DNA from 2 places in the Anaerobacillus sp. 63XJN7_4_ISO-PGPR-S23-413 genome. Region 2 is predicted to be linked to the other one. Evidence: a T-box and tRNA genes for the amino acid it is inferred to sense, from the RefSeq annotation. Region 2 holds a T-box; the other holds one or more tRNA genes.
The links. A T-box is a leader RNA that pairs with one kind of tRNA and senses whether it is charged. The one in region 2 lies ahead of tyrS (tyrosine--tRNA ligase), so its partner is inferred to be a tRNA-Tyr.
Positions count from the first base shown of each region.

Region 1: it encodes a tRNA-Tyr, which carries the amino acid that the T-box ahead of tyrS (tyrosine--tRNA ligase) is inferred to sense. The anticodon was not compared.

Region 1 is NZ_CM149688.1:476,726-480,984, reverse strand. It holds gene yvfG (protein YvfG) at 11-232, shown strand; gene AC0VYO_RS02700 (DsbA family oxidoreductase) at 272-973, opposite strand; tRNA gene AC0VYO_RS02695 (tRNA-Leu) at 1,161-1,245, opposite strand; tRNA gene AC0VYO_RS02690 (tRNA-Leu) at 1,280-1,369, opposite strand; tRNA gene AC0VYO_RS02685 (tRNA-Cys) at 1,397-1,471, opposite strand; tRNA gene AC0VYO_RS02680 (tRNA-Gly) at 1,481-1,555, opposite strand; tRNA gene AC0VYO_RS02675 (tRNA-Gln) at 1,565-1,639, opposite strand; tRNA gene AC0VYO_RS02670 (tRNA-His) at 1,644-1,719, opposite strand; tRNA gene AC0VYO_RS02665 (tRNA-Trp) at 1,736-1,809, opposite strand; tRNA gene AC0VYO_RS02660 (tRNA-Tyr) at 1,817-1,901, opposite strand; tRNA gene AC0VYO_RS02655 (tRNA-Thr) at 1,972-2,047, opposite strand; tRNA gene AC0VYO_RS02650 (tRNA-Phe) at 2,052-2,127, opposite strand; tRNA gene AC0VYO_RS02645 (tRNA-Met) at 2,144-2,220, opposite strand; tRNA gene AC0VYO_RS02640 (tRNA-Asp) at 2,379-2,454, opposite strand; tRNA gene AC0VYO_RS02635 (tRNA-Val) at 2,463-2,538, opposite strand; tRNA gene AC0VYO_RS02630 (tRNA-Glu) at 2,561-2,635, opposite strand; tRNA gene AC0VYO_RS02625 (tRNA-Ser) at 2,659-2,750, opposite strand; tRNA gene AC0VYO_RS02620 (tRNA-Asn) at 2,752-2,826, opposite strand; rRNA gene rrf (5S ribosomal RNA) at 2,836-2,952, opposite strand; rRNA gene AC0VYO_RS02610 (23S ribosomal RNA) at 3,199-4,259, opposite strand, start outside.
Region 2 is NZ_CM149688.1:768,845-773,103, forward strand. It holds gene AC0VYO_RS04230 (permease) at 1-339, shown strand, start outside; gene AC0VYO_RS04235 (hypothetical protein) at 416-766, shown strand; gene hemH (ferrochelatase) at 1,143-2,078, shown strand; T-box leader at 2,207-2,430, shown strand; gene tyrS (tyrosine--tRNA ligase) at 2,487-3,734, shown strand; gene AC0VYO_RS04250 (FixH family protein) at 3,772-4,259, opposite strand, start outside.

The sequences.
Region 1 (4,259 bases), 290 kb from region 2:
GAGAAATCATATGGAACCATTCTCAACACCATTTTTCGAAGAAAATTTTCGCCAATACATACAAAAGAATCGTGATGTATTTTCAAAATTAGAAGCAATGAATAGCTATTATCGATCAGTTGTTTCATCAATGATCTATGACAACCTTAACAAAAACTCAGAAATAGTTCGTCGCATTCGCAACCTTGATTCAGCTTACAAAACGATTAAACAAGAAAATACAGACGCATAAGAAAAAGCTCTCTTTACAATAAGAGAGCTTTCTTACGTTTTATTTAGGAAGATCACAAGAGTCAGCAGAACACGCTTCTGCATTGCCACCAACTACTTCAAGCTTATTTCCTTCTCCCCAGGCCTTCTCAACGGCCTGTTCAAACATTTCAACAGGCTGAGCACCTGACACGGCATATTTACCGTCAAATACAAAGAACGGTACGCCCTGAATGCCAAGCTGACTTCCCATAGCTTCATCGTTGCGAACTTCTTTCGTAAATTCTTCAGTCCCTAGCATACGTTTTATATCCGCAGCGTCTAGCCCAAGTTCTTCACCAAGTGATGCAAGCGTTTCATGATCACCAATATTTTTCGATTCGGTAAAGAAGGCATAAAAGAGACGTTCTGACATTTCATTACTTTTACCATGCTCTGTCGCATAGTGAACAAGACGATGAGCATCAAATGAATTCGTTGGAATCATTTTATCGAAATCATACGTTAGGTTTTCTCCAGCAGCTTGCTGCCTCATATTCTCACACATACCCTGAGCTTGTTCTAGACTGACATTGTATTTCCCTGCTAGAAGCTCAGCCATGCTTTCCCCATCCGATTCTTTCGCATTAGGATCAAGTTCAAAGCTTTTAAAGACAACTTCTACTTGATCACGCTGTGGAAAAGCCTGAAGCGCACTTTCAAGACGTCTTTTTCCTATATAACAAAATGGACAAACGAAATCGGACCATACTTCAATTCTCATCGAATCACTCTTTCAGTAAATTGTTTTATCTATCTTATACTTGTATTTTATCACCTCTACTTTTAAATGAGCAGGAATTTGCTCAGTGAGTCATTGAAAACTAGTGATATCAAATAAGAGAAGGAATTAAAAAGAATACAAAAAAGACTTCAACGAGAACGTTGAAGTCTTGTAATAACGTATGTAATGGTACCGGTGGTCGGGTTCGAACCGACACTCCTCTCGGAACACGATTTTGAGTCGTGCGCGTCTGCCAATTCCGCCACACCGGCAAAATACCATATTCAATTCAGGCAGAAAAATAAGTGGTGCCGGAGGCCGGGCTCGAACCGGCACGGAGGTACACCCTCCGCAGGATTTTAAGTCCTGTGCGTCTGCCAATTCCGCCACTCCGGCAGGACTTTTAAGAAAAAATATTAAGATTGGAGGCGGCACCCGGATTTGAACCGGGGCGTAAGGGTTTTGCAGACCCGTGCCTTACCACTTGGCTATGCCGCCTTTTTAAAATGGAGCGGAAGACGGGATTCGAACCCGCGACCCCCACCTTGGCAAGGTGATGTTCTACCACTGAACTACTTCCGCAACAAAAAATGGCTGGGCTAGCTGGATTCGAACCAGCGCATGACGGAATCAAAATCCGTTGCCTTACCGCTTGGCTATAGCCCAAAAATGGGGCGGCTGATGGGAATTGAACCCACGAATGCCGGAATCACAATCCGGTGCGTTAACCACTTCGCCACAACCGCCATAAAGATTTAAAATTGGCAGGGGTAGTAGGACTCGAACCCACACCGGAGGTTTTGGAGACCTCTGTTCTACCTTTAAACTATACCCCTATCAAGATGGTGGAGGGGGACGGATTCGAACCGCCGAACCCTGAGGGAGCGGATTTACAGTCCGCCGCGTTTAGCCACTTCGCTACCCCTCCAAATTGACAATTACCATTGTAATACACATTTTATGAAAGTGCAATGGAATTTGATCTCATTTCGAGAAAATGGTGCCGGCCAGAGGACTTGAACCCCCAACCTACTGATTACAAGTCAGTTGCTCTACCAATTGAGCTAGACCGGCAACATGGTGGCTCCGGACGGAATCGAACCGCCGACACGTGGATTTTCAGTCCACTGCTCTACCGACTGAGCTACAGAGCCATGTTTAAAATATAATTGGTTGCGGGGGCAGGATTTGAACCTGCGACCTTTGGGTTATGAGCCCAACGAGCTACCGAACTGCTCCACCCCGCGATAATGTGAATGTAATTATGCTGCACCTGCTCATTACGCTGTGCACTGTTTCTTTCTCTACAAGGTTATGCTTCGAAGCGTATCCGTAGAAACAACTCGTTGCTGTTTCAAGGAAGTATCGCTTGTTGCTCCACCCCACGATAATGTTAAAATATAAATGGCGGTCCCGACGAGAATCGAACTCGCGATCTCCTGCGTGACAGGCAGGCATGTTAACCGCTACACCACGGGACCTTAGATAATGGTGGAGGATGACGGGCTCGAACCGCCGACCCTCTGCTTGTAAGGCAGATGCTCTCCCAGCTGAGCTAATCCTCCACAAAGTAGAAATGATATATAATGGTGACCCGTACGGGATTCGAACCCGTGTTACCGCCGTGAAAGGGCGGTGTCTTAACCGCTTGACCAACGGGCCCTTGCTGCTATTATGTATGCTAGTGGCGGAGAGCGAGGGATTCGAACCCTCGAGACGGCTTTGACCGTCTACACGATTTCCAATCGTGCTCCTTCGGCCACTCGGACAGCTCTCCATGGCTCCACAGGTAGGATTCGAACCTACGACCGATCGGTTAACAGCCGATAGCTCTACCACTGAGCTACTGTGGAATAATATCAGCCTGGCAACGTCCTACTCTTGCAGGGGGAGATCCCCCAACTACCATCGGCGCTGAAGAGCTTAACTTCCGTGTTCGGCATGGGAACGGGTGTGACCTCTTCGCCATCATTACCAGACTAAGGACTGGATTTCACTTTCGTGATTTACCAGCGACAAAATATATCATACTATATTCCATCATGTTTTTCAAGGAAAATTTTATTCCCTGAAAACTAGATAGCACGCACAACTTTCCAATATGTCCAGCTACGTAAGCCAAATCCTCGATCGTTTCACCTTTTAATTCTGACGCATAAAGCGCGTCTGACTCAAAAGCCTCCAACGCTTGTCGGATTTAAACGGCTTACTTCGCTTTTCGTTTTTAGGTTAAGCCCTCGATCGATTAGTATTCGTCAGCTCCACGTGTTGCCACGCTTCCACCCCGAACCTATCTACCTCATCATCTCTAAGGGATCTTACCAGCTTCATGCTGTGGGAAATCTCATCTCGAGGGGGGCTTCATGCTTAGATGCTTTCAGCACTTATCCCTTCCACACGTAGCTACCCAGCTATGCTCCTGGCGGAACAACTGGTACACCAGCGGTGTGTCCATCCCGGTCCTCTCGTACTAAGGACAGCTCCTCTCAAATTTCCTGCGCCCGCGACGGATAGGGACCGAACTGTCTCACGACGTTCTGAACCCAGCTCGCGTACCGCTTTAATGGGCGAACAGCCCAACCCTTGGGACCTACTTCAGCCCCAGGATGCGATGAGCCGACATCGAGGTGCCAAACCTCCCCGTCGATGTGGACTCTTGGGGGAGATAAGCCTGTTATCCCCAGGGTAGCTTTTATCCGTTGAGCGATGGCCCTTCCATGCGGAACCACCGGATCACTAAGCCCGACTTTCGTCCCTGCTCGACTTGTAGGTCTCGCAGTCAAGCTCCCTTGTGCCTTTACACTCTGCGAATGATTTCCAACCATTCTGAGGGAACCTTTGGGCGCCTCCGTTACACTTTAGGAGGCGACCGCCCCAGTCAAACTGCCCACCTGACACTGTCTCCGCACCGGATCACGGTGCTGGGTTAGAATGTCAGTACAGCCAGGGTAGTATCCCACCGACGCCTCCATCGAACCTGGCGGTCCGACTTCTATGGCTCCTACCTATCCTGTACAAGCTGTACCAAAATCCAATATCAGGCTACAGTAAAGCTCCATGGGGTCTTTCCGTCCTGTCGCGGGTAACCTGCATCTTCACAGGTACTATAATTTCACCGGGTCTCTCGTTGAGACAGTATCCAAGTCGTTGCACCTTTCGTGCGGGTCGGAACTTACCCGACAAGGAATTTCGCTACCTTAGGACCGTTATAGTTACGGCCGCCGTTTACTGGGGCTTCGATTCAGAGCTTCTCCCGTAAGGGATAACCCCTCCTCTTAACCTTCCA
Region 2 (4,259 bases):
TTTTTTGCGTTGAATGCTTTATTACTGATTAGTGTTGGTCTTGGCACAGGAAATGAACCTATTCCTGCAAGTTATATGATGATGAGTATGTCTATTATGACCTTTTGCTTAAGCTATCTTCAGCCGCAGTTTAAGGCACGGGACGAGCGAAGTCGAATGATTCGAGAGAAAGGGATGTTTTATTCGTACTTTGCTGTACTAGGTTATATCATGGTGTTTCTTTTTCTTCTACAATTCAACATAGTGAATATTAGCTCAGTAACAGTGCTGAGTGCATTAGCCGCCATGCTGATTAGCACAGTCTTTGTTTCCATGGTGATCGTCGCTAAAAGACATTAATTTTTATCACGATGATTAAAGATGGCAAGAATCGGGAAACCCTTTTTGTGAGATCATAAAAAGGAGTTGGATTGACATGAGTAAATCATTACAAGCTTATTTTACAACAGAGAACGATGCAGAGAGTGCAAAAGCTGATTTGCAGGCTTATTCGGTAAGTCAATTGTCAGTTGAACATATTCCAGAAGATCAAAAGCTTAGTATCGATACACCAGTTCAGGGACAGGGAACTGCTACCCCGGCTGGAGCGAATAACGATTTGTTTTTCTCTAATGAAACGCCAACAGGCAAGCAAGAAGAAAATGCTGATCCATCTGAGGAAGCGGACAGAGAGTTTCGCTACGTGTTAGTTTTTAATACAGAAGAGCAAGACGACACGGATCTGCGTGAAGTTGTATCGAAGCATAATGGCGCAATGGAAAAATAGATAAATTGGAAAAAGCTGCGCAATGATGCGCAGCTTTTTTTTGTGGGGGGAAGCGGGGGGCACGCACCTAACCCCAGCTTCACTACCGCGTTATTCAACCACAGTATGAAATCTGAAAATGGTGGATAGGATGAAATAGAAGTGGAGGAAGAGAAAGACAGAACGCTTAATGTTCGCTATACTGTGATAGGAAGCGCATCGGAAGTGGCAAAATACATAAAGGTTTGCTTCAATAGGAGTGACACAAAACGTTACGAATTTATAGTCAGATTCCTTTGATTCAGGGGAGAAAAAAAGGTATACTGATACCTAGATGATAATGATTATAAAAAGATAGTTTATTTAATTAATCACTGTATGAGAGGGGAACACATTCATGGCTAAAAAGACAATGGGATTACTTGTAATGGCGTATGGAACGCCTTATAAAGAAGAGGATATTGAACGTTATTACACACATATTAGAAGAGGCCGCAAGCCATCTGACGAGCAGCTAAAAGATCTTCAGGACCGATACAAAGCAATTGGTGGAATATCGCCACTTGCCAAAATTACGGAAGATCAGGCGAAAGGGCTTGAAGCTCACCTTAATGAAATTCAAGATGAAATTGAGTTTAAGCTTTATATCGGATTAAAGCATATCGAGCCTTTTGTAGAAGATGCGGTACAGCAAATGCACAATGATGGTATTGAAGAAGCCGTTAGTATTGTGTTGGCGCCTCACTTCTCTACATTTAGTATCAAATCTTATAATGGACGAGCAAAAGAAGAAGCTGGAAAACTAGGTGGCCCAGTTATTCATTCTGTTGAGAGCTGGTATGACGAGCCTAAATTTATCTCTTATTGGGCGAAGCGTATTAAAGAGATATTTGAAGGGATGGCAGATCAAGAACGCGAGAAATCTGTCCTCATCGTTTCCGCGCACAGTTTACCTGAAAAAATCATTGCAAATGGAGACCCTTATCCAGACCAATTGAAAGAAACGGCAGATCTTATCGTAGCAGAGTCAGGTGTGAAGAACGTGGCAATAGGATGGCAAAGTGAAGGGAACACTCCAGATCCATGGATTGGCCCAGACGTACAGGATTTAACAAGAGATCTTTATGAAAAACAAGGTTTTACATCGTTTGTTTATGCTCCAGTAGGATTCGTAGCCGATCACTTGGAAGTATTATTTGATAATGACTATGAATGTAAAGTTGTAACAGATGAAATCGGTGCAAATTATTATCGACCAGAAATGCCAAACGCACAGGAAGAATTCATCGATATTCTTTCAACTGTCGTGTTAAAAGAATTAAATAAACAATAATGAAAAAGGCGCAGTCTTGCAAGGCTGCGTTCTTTTTTGTGAGAAATTCCAAACTGCTTCTGAAGAAACAAATTGACAACTAGCGTAAAAGAAGATAAAGTAATGAGAAATTCATGCATCGTAAATAACAATAGGCTAGGAAGAGGAAGCAGTAGCGTGTTATGACGAGTAGTGTCAGAGAACCAGTGGTTGGTGTGAACTGGTACAGTCTAACCGTGAATTACCCCTCAGAGCCTTCTTGATGAACAGAGTGATCTAACTAGTCAGGAACGGGAAAACCGTTATCGTATTCGAGCCGGAAGAAGTTATTTCTTCAATCAGGGTGGTATCGCGTGTAAGCCACGTCCCTACTATATAGAGGGGACGTGGCTTTTCATATGAAATTTAATAATTAGGAGGTCGACAGGAATGAACTCAATCATGGATCAATTAACAGAAGAACAAAGAAAGGAAATGGAAAGGCAATATGCGGTTTATACACATGGAACGAGTCAAGTCATTCCTGGAGATGAACTTAAACATAAAATAGCTACTTCGATTTTTAAGAATAAGCCACTTAAAGTGAAATTGGGTCTTGATCCTTCTGCGCCCGATGTCCATATTGGTCACACCGTTGTGTTAAATAAGTTAAGGCAGTTTCAAGAAAATGGCCATATCATCCAACTCATTATTGGAGACTTTACAGGTAAAATTGGTGATCCTACTGGAAAATCAACAGCAAGAGTGCAGCTAACGGATGAAGAGGTGAAACGAAATGCTGGAACTTATCTTGAGCAGTTTGGTAAGGTTCTTGATCAAAGCAAAGTGGAGCTCCACTACAATGCGGCGTGGCTATCTGAACTAAAGTTTGAAGACGTTATTGAACTCGCTGGAAAAATAACGGTTGCTCGTTTACTTGAGCGCGATGATTTTGAAAATCGAATGAAGGCGAATAAGCCTGTCTCGCTTCATGAGTTCTTTTACCCTTTAATGCAGGGCTATGATTCTGTTCATCTTGAAAGTGATATTGAGCTCGGTGGAAATGATCAATATTTCAACGTTTTAATGGGGCGTCACCTTCAAGAGCAGTTCGGAAAAGAGAAGCAAGTCGTCTTAATGATGCCTCTTCTAGAAGGATTAGACGGGATTGAAAAAATGTCTAAATCCAAAGGGAATTACATTGGGATTACAGAGAAGCCATCAGAGATGTATGGAAAAGCGATGTCGATTCCTGATGAGCTGGTCGTCAAATATACCGAATTAATCACGGATCTATCTCTAGAGGAAAAGCTTACGGTTCGTAAAGAAATTGAACAAGAAGAAATCCATCCAAGAACAGCTAAAATGAATTTAGCTAAGACGATCGTTCGCATGTTTCATGGAGAAAATGCTTCTGAAAAAGCAGAAGTGGAGTTTCAACAAATCTTTCAGCAAAAGCAGCTTCCAACTGATATTGAGGAAGTCATATGGGATGGAGATCGGATGGTAACTGTGCCAACATTGATCGCTAAACTAGGCATGCTACCTTCAACAAGTGAAGCTAGACGAATGGTGAAGAATGGCGGTATTAAGCTAAATGAGGTAAAAGTAACAGAAGTGAATGAGGAAATTGAAGTGAAAAATGGATTGGTCATTCAAGTGGGCAAAAGGAAATTCAAGAAAATAAAACTAGCATAGTAAAAATTTCCCCCTCGAATAGAGGGGGAGGATTTTATTATTCTGTAATGGTGACACTTTCTTCGGTATGTTCATGAAGACCTTCATCGTTCTCTACATGGATGGTAACGGTGTAGTCACCAGCTTCTTTAAAAGAAGTCGTTCCTTCATATTCCCCATCCTTCATTTCTTCAGCGTCAACCCACTCAGCTTTTTCTTCATCTACTTTCGAAATTTCAAAGCGAACGTCAGCACCAGTTAAGGCTTCTTCGTCTTTTTGAAGGTGTGCCATGAACGAAACATCTTCATTCGCTTTTATCTCTTCGGGCTTCATAAGATGGATGGATACGTCGCTTTCGTGTTCGTGCGCGTGTTCATCAGTTTCAGAAGCAGCTTCTTCTTCAGAACCGACCATCATTTCATTTTTCGGCATCGTATGTAGGTCACGAGCTGTCACGTGAGATTGAACGAAGTATTTACCAGCATCGTCGAGTTCCTTTTCAGCAGTATAAACGCCTTCACCATCATGAGAAGCTTCGATCATTT